One region of the Micromonospora sp. NPDC050200 genome, then DNA from elsewhere that is predicted to be linked to it. Evidence: riboswitches for the same ligand, from Rfam matches in the RefSeq annotation. Region 1 holds a riboswitch; the other holds the start of a gene.
What was found. A riboswitch is a leader RNA that binds a small molecule or an ion and turns the genes downstream of it on or off. The one in region 1 is predicted to bind ZMP and ZTP.
Positions count from the first base shown of each region.

Region 2: another riboswitch for ZMP and ZTP. It lies ahead of AB0I41_RS15350 (glycine hydroxymethyltransferase); the one in region 1 lies ahead of AB0I41_RS20915 (tetrahydrofolate dehydrogenase/cyclohydrolase catalytic domain-containing protein).

Region 1 covers NZ_JBFALG010000031.1:30,849-37,519, forward strand. The annotation lists gene AB0I41_RS20900 (malonic semialdehyde reductase) at 1-128, shown strand, start outside; gene AB0I41_RS20905 (TSUP family transporter) at 225-998, opposite strand; gene AB0I41_RS20910 (endonuclease/exonuclease/phosphatase family protein) at 1,192-1,971, shown strand; gene AB0I41_RS20915 (tetrahydrofolate dehydrogenase/cyclohydrolase catalytic domain-containing protein) at 2,009-2,899, opposite strand; ZMP/ZTP riboswitch at 2,913-2,994, opposite strand; gene AB0I41_RS20920 (SRPBCC domain-containing protein) at 3,173-4,249, shown strand; gene AB0I41_RS20925 (DMT family transporter) at 4,440-5,270, opposite strand; gene AB0I41_RS20930 (polysaccharide deacetylase family protein) at 5,282-6,010, opposite strand; gene AB0I41_RS20935 (glycosyltransferase) at 6,007-6,671, opposite strand, start outside.
Region 2 covers NZ_JBFALG010000019.1:54,715-61,385, reverse strand. The annotation lists gene AB0I41_RS15350 (glycine hydroxymethyltransferase) at 106-1,542, opposite strand; ZMP/ZTP riboswitch at 1,560-1,649, opposite strand; gene AB0I41_RS15345 (metallophosphoesterase) at 1,731-2,600, shown strand; gene AB0I41_RS15340 (S8 family serine peptidase) at 2,730-4,232, opposite strand; gene AB0I41_RS15335 (histidine phosphatase family protein) at 4,480-5,211, opposite strand; gene AB0I41_RS15330 (hypothetical protein) at 5,365-5,595, shown strand; gene AB0I41_RS15325 (hypothetical protein) at 5,781-6,107, shown strand; gene AB0I41_RS15320 (DUF4132 domain-containing protein) at 6,177-6,671, shown strand, end outside.

The DNA.
Region 1 (6,671 bases):
ACAAGGAGTTCTTCGCCGGCACCGGCTGGAAGTCGGTGCTGCTGGTCAACATCGGCCGTCCCGGCCCGGACGCCTGGTTCCCCCGGCTGCCCCGCCTCGACTACGACGACGTGGTCCGGCACGCCTGAGCACGACCGCCGGCCGGGCGACCACCGGGGGCCCGGCCGGCCTGCGCGCCACCGACCGGTCGGGCCACGACGCCCGGCCGGCCACGGCGGCGACGCTCAGCCCGCCCGCCACTGGTCGTAGCCGAGCTTGACCACCAACGCCAGCACCACCACCAGCAGCACGATCCGCACGAACCCGGCGCCCCGGCGCAACGCCATCCGCGCCCCCACGGCCGCCCCGGCCACGTTGCACACCGCCATCGCCGCCCCGAGCAGCCACCACACGTGACCGGTGGCCGCGAACACCACCAGCGCGCCCAGGTTCGTGCCCGCGTTGACCACCTTCGCCATCGCCGAACCGTGCACGAAGTCCGCGCCCACCAGCGCGGTGAACGCCACCACCAGGAACGTGCCGGTGCCCGGGCCGATCAACCCGTCGTACAGGGCGATGCCCACCCCGGCCAACGCCACCGCCGCGATCACCCGCGCCCGGGTCCGCCGCGCCGGCACCGCCACCACCCCCAGCCGCGGACGGAACACCACGAACAGCGCCACCGACACCAGCACCGCCAGCACCACCGGCCGGTACGCCCCCGCCGGCACCGACCCGGCCAGGGCCGCGCCGACACCCGCGCAACACACCGCCAGCCCCGCCGACGGCCCCGCCACCGTCCAGTCGAGCTTCGTACGGCGGGCGTACGTCACCGCCGCCGTGGACGTACCGAAGATCGCGGCCAGCTTGTTCGTGCCCAACGCCGTGGCCACCGGCACCCCGGGCGCGGCCACCAGCAGCGCCGGCAGCAGCAGCAGGCCGCCACCACCGACCACGGCGTCGACCCAGCCGGCCATGGCGGCCGCAGCGAGCAGGGTCGTCAGCGACAGGGGATCCACGGCCGGCCATTCTGCCCACCCGCCCCGATCAGCCGCGCCACCGTGTGGCCGACCTCACCGGCGGCGCCCCGTCACCGACCGCGCCGGCGGCGCAGCCACAACCCCACCGCGGCCACCGCGACGAACAGCAGCACCGAACAGAGCAACGCCTTGACCATCGGGCAACTGTGTCACGGCGACGTAGGGTGCAGGAGTGCGCCTGGCGACGTTCAACCTGCTGCACGGCCGCTCCCTCACCGACGGCCTGGTCGACCCCGACCGGCTCACCGCCGCCGTGCAGGCCCTCGACGTCGACATCCTCGCCCTGCAGGAGGTCGACCGGGACCAGTCCCGCAGCGGCAACCTCGACCTCACCGCCATCGCCGCCCGCGCCCTCGACGCCCCCGAGCACCGCTTCGCCGCCGCCGTCGTCGGCACCCCCGGCGAACTGTTCCGCCCGCTGCGCCACGACGACGACGGCCACGGCGAACCCTGCTACGGCGTCGGCCTGGTCAGCCGGCACCCCGTACGCTCCTGGCAGATCACCCGGCTACGCCCCGCCCCGGTGCGGTCCCCGGTCTACGTCCCCGGCCCCGGCGGCGGCCTGGTCCTGCTGCGCGACGAACCCCGCGTGGTGCTCGCCGCGATCCTGGACACCCCGCACGGGCCGCTCACCGTCGCCGCCACCCACCTGTCGTTCGTCCCCGGCTGGAACGCCCACCAGCTACGCCGCGTCGTACGCGCGCTACGCGCCCTGCCCGCCCCACGGATCCTGCTCGGCGACCTCAACCTGCCCGCCGGCCCGGCCCGCCTGCTCAGCGGCTGGCGGCCCCTGGGCCGGCGCCCCACCTACCCGGCCGCCGCGCCCCGCGTGCAGCTCGACCACATCCTCGCCGACCGGCACGGCCTGGACCGGCTGCCCCCGGTCACCGCCGTCCACACCCCCCTCTCCACGATCTCCGACCACCGGCCCCTCGTCGTCGACCTCGGCTGACCGGCGGCGACCCGAGCGGAGCCGGGCCGCCGCAACCTCAGCCCTGCCCGACGGTCCGCTGCGCCGCCCGCAACGCGTTGCGGAACAGCATCGCCACCGTCGTCGGGCCCACCCCGCCGACCCGCGGCGTGATCGCCCCCGCCACCTCCGCGCACGACTCGTCCACGTCCGGCAGCAACCGCCGCCCCTCGTACCGCACCCCACCACCGACGACCACCGCGCCCGGGCGCACGTGCTCCGGCCGGACGATCCCCGGCACCCCCGCCGCCGCCACCAGGATCTCCGCCCGCCGGGTGTACCGCGGCCAGTCCGCCACCCCGGTGTGCACCACGGTCACCGCCGCGTTCGCCGTCGGCCGCTTCTGCGCCAGCAGCATCGCCAACGGCCGCCCCAGCGTCGCCCCGCGACCCAGGATCACCACCTCCCGACCGGACACCGGCACCCCGTGGTACGCCAGCAGCGCCTCGATCCCCGCCGGTGTGCACGGCAACGGCCCCGGCAGGCCCAACGCCAACCGGCCCATGTTCACCGGGTGCATGCCGTCGACGTCGGAGTCCGGGTCGAGGACCTGCAACGCCCGGTCGTAGTCGAGGTGACCGGGGATCGGATGCTGCACCAGCACCCCGTGCACCCCCGCGTCGGCGTTGAAGTCCTCCAGGACCCGGTGCAGGTCCCGCTGGGAGGCCGACGCCGGCAGATGCACGTGCGGGGACGCGAAACCCAGCTCCGCCGCCTGCCGCTGCTTGATCCGGATGTACCCGGCGCTCGCGTCGTCGTCGCCCACCAGCACCGTCGCCAGCGCCGGGGTCACCCCCGCCGCGCGCAGCGCCGCCACCTGATCGGCGACCTCGGTCAGGATCTTCTCCGCCACCGGCCTACCGGGCAGCAGCCGCGCCGTGGCCGTGGTCGGGGAAGCGGAAACAGACATGGCTCACCTCGTCCGCGGAGGCCCAGGCGGTCGACCCCCACGACGAGCTCCCCGATGGTTGACCCATCCCCGTGCCGCCAGTCGCGTCCACCCCTCAGCCTGCCACACCGCCCGCCCGGACCGCATCCGCCACCGGCCACCACCGGGGCAACCACGCCAGCACCGCGTCGGCCCGCCGCCGGTCCGCCGCCGACACCCACCCGCATCCGACGATCCTGTCAGGACCCCACCCGGCCCTCACCGGCCACCCGCACCAACCCGTACAGTCTCGCCGTGAACGAGATCGGCGCCCAGATCGACCTGTCGCACCCCAGCGACCGGGTCTGGCAGGCATTGACCAACCCGCAGCTGCTCACCCGCTGGTTCACCGAGACCGAGGTGGTCACGGAGGCACCGCGCCGGCTGCTGCTGCACACCGCGGGACTGCCCGGTTTCCACGCCGCCGTCGACGCCGAGGTGACCGAGCGACGGGCACCGGAGCTGCTCGTGCTGCACTGCCAGGAAGGCGACCGGCGTACCCGGCTGACCTGCGCCGTCACCCCAACCCCAGAGGGCTGCCGACTGTCGGTGCAGGAAACCATGGAACACGGCGCCTGGCCCGCCGAGGACCGCGACAGCCGCGAGCGGTACTACCAGCAGACCCTGACCGGGCGACTGCCCGCCATCCTCGACTGGCTGGCCTTCCAGCAGGTCGACCTGCGCCGCGGCGAGGGCCGGCCGACCACCGAGCTGCCCGTCATCGGGGCAGCACCCGCACCGACCGACCGCAGGCGCCGGCCGGTGCTCGTCGCGGCGCTGGCCGGCGCCGTGCTCGCCACCGGCGCGGTGGTGTGGGCGCTGCTGCCCGACGCCCCCGACCCCGCCGCCGGGCCGGACCCGCTGCCGCCACCCCCCACCGCCGCGACCACCGGCAGCCCCGCGCTCCGAGCGACCCCCAGCACCCGCCCCACGCCCACCGCCGCATCCAGCGCCGCGCGTCCCAGCCGGACCCCCACCGCCGCCCCCTCCCGCACGCCCACCTCCGTCGCCCCGGCCACCACTGCCATGACCGCCCGCTACCAGACCACCGCGACCCGGCTCTTCGGCTACACCGGTCAGGTGGTGCTCGACAACCCGGCCGGCCCGGCGGCGAAGGACTGGACCCTCGTCGTCACCCTGGCCGAGCGCGGCACCCTCACCAGCGCCAACGGGGCGGACTGGCGGCAGGACGGACAGACCGTCACCTTCACCGGGTCACCCGTACCGGCCGGACGGTCGCAGACCATCACCTTCGACGTCCGCGACACCGACCCGCGCACCAAGGCACCCGAGAGCTGCACGATCGGCGACGACCCGTGCGCCGGCCTGTGACCCGGCGGCGCCCCGCCCGGGCCGGGGGACCGAACGACAGCGCCGCCCCGCTCGGCCGGGCGGGGCGAACACCAACCCGGTCGAGGCCGACGCCCCGGGGGAGCGGCGGCACTGATCCCGCACCTCGGCCCACCCACGCCGGAACCAACCCGGCAGCCGTCCCGACCGACGCACCAGCGATGGACGACGTCTAGGAGCGGACCCGGGAGGCGCCGCCCGCGAGCCAGACACCAATCGTGATCGCGCCGACGGAGACCACGAGGAGGGGAATCCGGAAGGCGCCCAGCGAGAGGGTCTCCCGGAACGCGGTCGCCCCGACGAGCACGCCGGTCACCGGCTCGGTCAGCGTCAACGCGGTCAACGGGGCCGCGATCCGTCCGCTCTGGAAGGCACTCTGGTTCACCTGCACCCCGAGCACGGCCACCAGCGCCAGCGCCGCGACACGCGGGTCGAGGACCAGGGCCGACAGGTCGCCACTGAACCGCGTCGCCACCGCTTTGAGCAGGGCCGCGGCGACTCCGTAGAGGACTCCGGCCGCGACGCCGAGCAGCGCGCCACGCGCCGCAGCGCGGGTGCGCCGAGCACCGAGCAGACAGCCGGCGACCGCCGTGCCGGCCCCGGCCGCGACCCAGCACCACGCACTCCGGGTGGGATCCCCGACACCGGCCCGGGGGTCGGCCGTGACCAGGAAGGCGACCAGACCCACCGTGCCGAGCACCGCGGCGGCGAGGTCCCGTCGCGGCACCGGCCGCCGGCTCCACGCCGCCTCCATCACCACGGCCATGAACAGCCCGCCGGCCAGCAGCGGCTGCACCAGCGACAGCGGCCCGTAGCGCAGGGCCAGCGTCTGAGACGCCACCGCCACGACGTCCGGGACCCAGCCGAACTGCCACAGCCGGGTCCGCACGAGCCGCAGCAGCAGGCGCAGGTCCAGCGCCCGACGCGGCTGCTGCCGCTTCGCCGCCCGCTGGTGCATCGTCGTGGACAGCGCGAAGGAGAACGCCGCGACGAGTGCGGCCACCACGGCGAGGATCACCGCGGCCCGCGCACATGCTCGCCCAGCGGCTCCACCGCCCAACCCCGTCGACAACACTCGTCGAGCAGCCCGGGCAGCGCGGCGAGACCGGCCCGCCAGGCGCCGGGAGCAGCCGTACGCGAAGAATCGTGCAGCAGGACCGTCCCGCCGCCGAAGAGCCCCCCGCCCACGGTGGCCAGCACCGAATCCGGGGTGGCCGAGCCGGTCCAGTCCCGGCCCCAGCACGTCCACAGCACCGGCCGCAGCGCCAGCCGCCGAGCGGCCAGCAGGGCCGCACCCGTCAACACCCCGTACGGCGGGCGGAAGAACCGCGGCGCACGGCCGGTCACGGCGGTGATCAACGCCCGCCCGGCGGCCAGGTCCCGCCAGGTGTCCGCCGGACCCCGCAGCATCAGGTTGCGGTGCTCCCAGCCGTGCAACGCGACCTCATGGCCCTCGGCGACGATCCGCCGGCCGAGTGCGGGCGAGCGGAGCAGCATCGACCCGAGCAGGAAAAACGTGGCCCGCACCCCACGGTCGGCCAGCACGTCCAGGAACTGCGGGGTGGAATCCGGATCCGGGCCGTCGTCGAAGGTCAACGCCACCCGGTCCCGCGGACCCACCCCGTCGAGCCTGGCGAGCAAGCGCCCCCGCAGCGCCGGCAGCGCGGCAACCGCCGGGGCCAGCTGCAACGCGGCCAGCGCCCCCGCCCCGACCGCGAGCCGTTTCGCCGGCCCACCCGTCACCGGCCACCACCGGACGACTGGAGCAGCGCCGCGACCACCCCCACCGCGTCGCCGAGGGCATCCGTCACGGAACGGCCCCGGCGCCGGTCGTACGCGCCCGCGCCGCCGGACCCCGCGGCCGCCTCGGCGACGAGACCGGCCGGGTCGACCTGCGAGCGCGAGTCGGCGACGAAACGGCTCCGCCCCGCAGTCACCTCGACCAGGGCCGGTCGCAGGTACTCCGCGGAATCCACCCACCGGGTCAGACCCGCCCGGTGGAGGATCGAGGCGTTCGCCCGCCCATGTCCCGGAATCGGGCGGTAGGTCAAGACGGGCACCCCGGACGCGAGGGCCTCCTGACAGGTCAGACCGCCCGCGTTCTCCACCACCACGTCCACCGCACGCATCAGCGCCGGCATGTCGTCGACCCAGCCCAACACATGCTCCCCACGGCGCCGCAGCCGCTGGTACAACGCCTCGTTACGGCCGCACACCACCACCGGCCGCACCCAGCCGGTGGCACCGACCTCCGCCACCGTGGTCTCCACCTCACCGGCACCCCAGGCGCCGGCCACGATCAGCGCCAACCGACCCCGCTCGGGCAGGCCGAACCGCCGCCGGACCTGCCCCCGGTCGACCCCGACAGGACCGGCGAAAGCGGCCGACACCAGCGGCTGCACCA
Region 2 (6,671 bases), on a different contig from region 1:
CGCCGAGAGTTCCGGACGAGAGGGTCCCGATCACCGGCGGACGCGGGGGTGCCGGGCGGAGCGGCGGTGGGCCGGCGCGCGCCGCGCCGGCCCACGTACGCCAGGTCAGCCCAGGTCGACGGCGGGGTAGAGGGGGAAGCCGGTCAGCAGCTCGCTGGCCTGCTTGCCGATCTTGTCGGCCAGCGCCGGGTCGAGGACGTACTTGGCCTTCGACGGGGTGCCGTCGGCGTTGGCGCCCGGCTTCGTCTGGGCGAGCACGGTGTGGATCAGCTCGGCGGTCTGGTCCATCTCCGCCGTGCCGAGGCCCCGGGTGGTCAGCGCGGGGGTGCCGATCCGGATGCCCGAGGTGTACCAGGCGCCGTTCGGGTCCTGCGGGACCGAGTTGCGGTTGGTGACGATGCCCGAGTCGAGCAGCGCCTGCTCGGCCTGCCGGCCGGTCAGCCCGTAGCCGGAGACGTCGAGCAGCACCAGGTGGTTGTCGGTGCCGCCGGTGACCAGCTTCGTACCCCGGCGCAGCAGGCCCTCGGCGAGCGCCTGGGCGTTGTCGACGATCCGCTGGGCGTAGTCGGCGAAGTCGGGGCGGCGGGCCTCGGCCAGGGCGACGGCCTTGGCGGCCATCACGTGCGGCAGCGGACCGCCGAGCACCATCGGGCAGCCCCGGTCCACCTGGTCGGCCAGCTCCGGGCCGCAGAGCACCATGCCGCCGCGCGGCCCGCGCAGCGACTTGTGGGTGGTGGTGGTGACGATGTGCGCGTGCGGCACCGGGTCGAAGTCGCCGGTGAAGACCTTGCCCGCGACCAGGCCGGCGAAGTGCGCCATGTCGACCATGAAGGTGGCGCCGACCGAGTCGGCGATCTCCCGCATGATCCGGAAGTTGACCTTCCGCGGGTACGCCGAGTAGCCGGCGACCAGGATCAGCGGCTTGAACTCCCGGGCCGCCTCGGCGACCTGGTCGTAGTCGATCAGGCCAGTGGCCGGGTCGGTGCCGTAGCTGCGCTGGTCGAACATCTTGCCGGAGATGTTCGGCCGGAAGCCGTGGGTGAGATGGCCGCCGGCGTCCAGCGACATGCCGAGCATCCGCTGGTTGCCCAGCTCCCGGCGCAGCGCGAACCAGTCCGCCTCGGTGAGGTCGTTGACCTGGCGTACCTGGGCCTTCTTCAGGGCCGGCGACTCCACCCGGTCGGCCAGGATCGCCCAGAAGGCGACCAGGTTGGCGTCGATGCCGGAGTGCGGCTGCACGTACGCGTGCGTCGCGCCGAACAGCTCCCGGGCGTGCTCGGCGGCGAGCGCCTCGACGGTGTCCACATTCTGGCAGCCGGCGTAGAAGCGGCGGCCGATGGTGCCCTCGGCGTACTTGTCGCTGAACCAGTTGCCCATGGCCAGCAGGGTGGCCGGGGAGGCGTAGTTCTCGCTGGCGATGAGCTTGAGCGACTCGCGCTGATCGGCCAGCTCGGCGCCGATGGCGTCGGCCACCCGGGGCTCGACGGCGCGGATCACCTCGAGCGCGCTACGGAATGCGGTGGATTCGGCGTTCAGCGACATGCGACCTCCAGATACGTGCGGAAGGCCCAGGCGCTCGGCGTGCGTCCTCATGACGGGACCGCTTCCCGATGGTGCTCCATCCCCACGCGCCAGTCACGGCCCGGGGAGATCCTACCGGGTCGTCGTCCCGGGACCCGCCCGACCTCGCCGGACACCACGGCGCGGCGCGGTCTGCGTACGATCGGCGGATGCTGGGGGAGGACGCCGACGGCAGCCTGGTCGCCATCAGCGACCTGCACGTCGGGTACGCGGAGAACCGCGCGCTGGTCGAGGCGCTGCGCCCGTCCTCGCCCCGGGACTGGCTGATCGTCGCCGGGGACGTGGGCGACACGGCCGCCGACGTCGAGTGGGCGCTGGGCCTGCTGGCCGAGCGGTTCGACACGGTGGTGTGGGCGCCCGGCAACCACGAGCTGTGGACCCCGCAGGGCGACCCGGTCACCCTGCGGGGCGTGGCCCGCTACCAGCACCTGGTGCGACGGTGCCGGGCGCTGGGCGTGCTCACCCCGGAGGACCCGTACCCGGTATGGCGCGGCCCGGGCGGCCCGGTGCTGGTGGCGCCGCTGTTCCTGCTCTACGACCACAGCTGGCGACCGGAGGGCTTCGACACCCGCGAGGCGGCCCTGGCCGAGGCGTACCGGACGGGGATCGTCTGCACCGACGAGTTCCTGCTGCACCCCGACCCGTACCCGACCCGGCAGGACTGGTGCGCGGCGCGGGTCGCCGAGACCGCCCGGCGTCTCGCCGAGCGGGATCCGGCCCTGCCGACCGTGCTGGTCAACCACTGGCCGCTGGTGCGGGAGCCGACCCGGGTGCTGCGCTACCCGATCTTCGCCCAGTGGTGCGGCACCGAAGCCACCGCCGACTGGCACCGCCGCTTCGACGCCGCCGCCGTGGTCTACGGGCACCTGCACATCCCCCGCACCACCTGGCACGACGGGGTCCGCTTCGAGGAGGTCTCGGTGGGCTACCCGCGGGAGTGGCGGCGGCGGGGCGTACCCCCGGGGCGGGTGCGCCGGATCCTGCCGGCGCCGGACGGCGTGCCCGCGACCGCCTGGTGACCCGCGGCGTGGCCCCGCCGACGGCCGGGCCCCGGGTCGCGCGGTGACCGCTCAGTCGGTCACGAGCTGCGAAAACGGGTGAGGCCCGGCGATGTTCCGCCGGGCCCCACCACTGGTCGTGCCGTGCTGCTACTTCACCACGTTGTACGCGTTGACCATGCCCGCGCCGTAGAAGCCGTTACGCTCGCCGCCGGAGCAGGTCGCGTCGTACAGGTGCGGGTTGGTTGCGCTGATCAGCGGTACCGGGTTGTAGACGCCCTCCGGGCAGGACTGCGCCACCGACGTACGCTCCAGGAACGCCGCCAGCTGGCCCGCGCTCATGCCCGGATGCGCCGAGGCGGCCAGCGCCAGGACGCCGGTGGCGTGCGGGCCGGACATCGAGGTGCCCTGCTTGTAGCCGTACCCGTTGGTCTTCGTCGCCGTGTTGAAGGTGGTCGACAGAATCCCGTCGGTGGAGGTGGAGCGGACGCCCTGCGTGCGGAAGCGGGTGTCGCCACCCGGCGCCGTCACGTCGATGACACCCTGGCCGTACGAGGAGTAGTAGCTCTTCTCCCCGGTCGGGCCGACCGCCCCGACCGTCACCACGCCCGGCACCTCGGCCGGCAGGTCGAGGCAGGCGTTGGTGAGGTTCTCGCGGATCTCCGGCTCCTGCCCCTCGGGCAGGTTGTTCGGGCTGCCGGTGTCGGTGTTCTTGTGCGCGAGGTCGTAGTTCGAGTTACCCGCGGACGCCACGTTGAGCACGCCCTTGGACTGCGAGTAACGGATGGCCCGCTGGACCGCCTGCCACACCGGACGCTGGCGTGCGTCGTTGCGGCAGTTCAGCTCCCACGGGTCGATGTAGTAGCTGTTGTTCGTGACCTGCATGCCGTGCTCGGCGGCCCACATGAACCCGCAGACCGCAGCCTCCGGGTAGATGTACTGCGCGTCGTTCACGACCTTGACCGCCGCCACCTTGACACCCGGCGCGATGCCGGTCACGCCGATGCCGTTGATGGCGGCGGCGATGGTGCCGGCCACGTGGGTGCCGTGGTCGGAGGTGGTCGGGTTCCAGGCCGCCTCGGTAGTGTCCGGGACACCGCCGATGCAGGACACGCTCTTGTCCTTGGCGATCTGGGTGGCCAGGTCGGGGTGGCTGCTGGAGATGCCGCTGTCCAGCACGCCGACGACCACGTTCGAGCTGCCGGCGGTGACCGCGTGGGCCTGCGGGAGGTGGATCATGTCCATGTCCCACTGCTGGCCGTACATGGGTTCCTTGGTCGGGTCGCCGGTGGCGTTGGCGACGTCGGCCGTGGAGACCTCGACGGTCTCGTCATCCCCGAGGGCGGAGCCCAGACCGGTGGTGGCGGCGACCGACTCGACGCCCGCGCCCGCCACGTCGGTGACGAAGTTGGGGTTGGTCGAGCGGACGACGAGCACGCCGATCTGGTTGTACGTGGCCACCACGGTGCCCTTGGCCGCGGCCACGCGGGCCGCTGCCTTGCCGGTCGTGGCACCCTGCGGGGCCAGGACCAGGAACGTGGTGTCCGGCCCGGCGGCCGCCGCCGCCGGGGCCAGCCCGCCGGCGACGGCGAGGCCGACACCGAGGGTCACGGCGGACGCGGCAGCCAGTGTCTTGCGACGGAGGTTCTTCACACAGACTCCCAGGGGTTGTCCAGCCGGGTCGCCCCCTGGCGGGGAGCGGCCGGCGGGAAGAGGGCGGGGTGCCCGCTTCCGAACCAACAGCGTAGGGGGATTGTGTGGCGTTACACACATCCGTTCGGTTGATCAGTATCCGTCATACGGCGACGGTGTGCGGGATCTCGTCCAGCAACTCCCGGGCGAGGAAACGGGCACCGGCAGCGCCCAGCCGCGCAGCAGCGCCGGCGTGATGACAGGCGTCTCAGACCGGTTCGGCATGGACCTCGTCCTCCCTGGTCGGTCGGGCGCCCTGCCGGTGCAGATGGGTCACGTCGTTGAAGATGTCCAGGACGAGGTGCCCGTCGGGGTCGGCCGACCAGCCGGTCACCGAGCAGTTGGCGATCACGTGCTCCCGGGTGAGCGCCATCAGCTCCTCCTCGGTCAGGCCGTCCACCAGGTAGCGGAGCATGAAGACCAGGGCGTCGTGGCCGAAGAGCAGCACCCGCCGGCCCTCGTGGTCGCGGCGCAGGTCGCCCAGGAGCGCCCGCAGCCGCAGCGCCACGTCCGTCCAGGACTCGCCGCCGGGCGGGCGGTAGTAGAACCTGCCCAGCCGGCGGCGGCGGTCCGCCTCCTCCGGGAAGCGGCGCTGCACGCCGTGCCCGGTCAGGCCGTCGAGAATGCCCAGCTCCCGGTCGCGCAGCCGCTCGTCCCGGCTGGCCGGGATGCCGGTGCCGGCCAGCGCCAGCTCCGCCGTCCGTACCGCCCGCAGGTAGGGCGAGACCACCGCCACGTCGGGCCGGCATTCGGCCGGCAGGCCGGCGAGCCAGCGCGCGGTCGCCCGGGCCTGCTCCTCGCCGGTGGACGACAGCGGTACGTCCGCGTCCCGGTGGGTCACGTCGATCAGGTCGGCGCCGGACGCCTCCGCAGCCGAGGCCGCGACGTTCGCCGTGCTCTCGCCGTGCCGGACGATCCGCAGGGCTGCCAGTTCCGCCATGAGCCCATGCCTACCCGGGAGCGCGGCGGGTAACCGTGCGGGCTGTCCCACGGCTGCTCCGGCAGATCCGGGCGGCGCGTGCGTGAACCCGGTGAGGACGGGTAACCGCTGGGACCGCGAGAAGCCGAGACAGGGAGGTGCGCCGTGGCGACCATGGTCAGGGGAACGACCAGCCCGGTGAAGGACAAGAACTACGACCTGATCCACGCGTTGCAGATGTCGCTGCAGCACGTCTGGCAGCTCGAGACGTACATCGCCGACGCGGACGCGCAGGGCGACACCGAGCTCGCCAACTGGTTCCGCGCGATGCAGGACAACAACCGCAAGGCCGGTGATCAGGGCAAGCAGATGCTCATGGCCCGGATGCAGCGAGAGAACGGATAACGCGGTCGACACCCGACCGGGCGGACCCCAGGGGTTCCGCCCGGTCGTCGTGTTCCCGGTCCCCGACGGGCGTCCACCGCGCCCGTCCGCCCGGTGGCGGAAACGGGACAGCGCCGGCCCGATCGACCCGGAAGAATGTGTCTCCGGTTCCGCGCTGGTGAGGCGCGACGGGGAGGCGGATTCGGATGACCGTGGTCAGGGGGCTGCGTGAGGCGTTGCTGCTGATCGTAATCGCGGTGGGGCTGGCCGCGTTCGCCGCCGCGGTCTGGCTGGCCGCCAAGGGTGGCGAGTTCACCCAGCGCTTCGGCCTGCTGCTCATGATCTTCGGCGTGCTGCTGTCGGTGACCGGGGACCTCACCCTGAGCCGGTTCGGCACGATGCAGTCGCGGGCGGTGTTCGGCATGGCGCCGGAGCGGGAGGACGCCGGCGGCGGGCGGGTCCTCACCGGCGTGGGCATCTTCCTGTTCGTCTCGGCGCCGCTGATGGTGATCGGCATCTGGCTGGCCACCTGACCGCCCCCGCCGCGCTGTCGGTGGGTGCGGTTATGGTCCCCGCACACTGCGGGTGATCAAGGAGACGGCGTGCGCAGATTCGACTACACCAGCGGCAGCGCGGCGAAGTTCTGGCAGGTGGACCGGGCCGGTACGACGGTGACCGTCGAGTATGGACGGATCGGGACGCAGGGGCGGAGCCAGGTCAGGGAGTTCGGCTCCGACGCCGAGGCCACTGCGCACGTCGACCGGCTGATCGCGGAGAAGCTCCGTAAGGGGTACGTCGAATCCGCCAGCGCCCTCGGAACGCCGGCCGCGCCGGCCGCGTCCGCCTCGATCGCCGCGCCGGCCGCGTCCGCCACCGTCGGGGAGCCGGCGGAGGCATCCGGCGCGAACCCGGTCGCCGCCACCGGTGACCCGCTGCCGGACGAGGAGACCTTCGTGGTGCCCGCGGGGTGGCGGCGTTCGCTCGTGCCCCGGCGCGGTGGCGCGCCTGGTCCGGCCCTGCCGACCGGAGCGAAGGCCCGCCGGGCCGGCGAGGAACTGCTGGAGTCGCTGCGCGATGGCATCGACCGGCTGATCGGC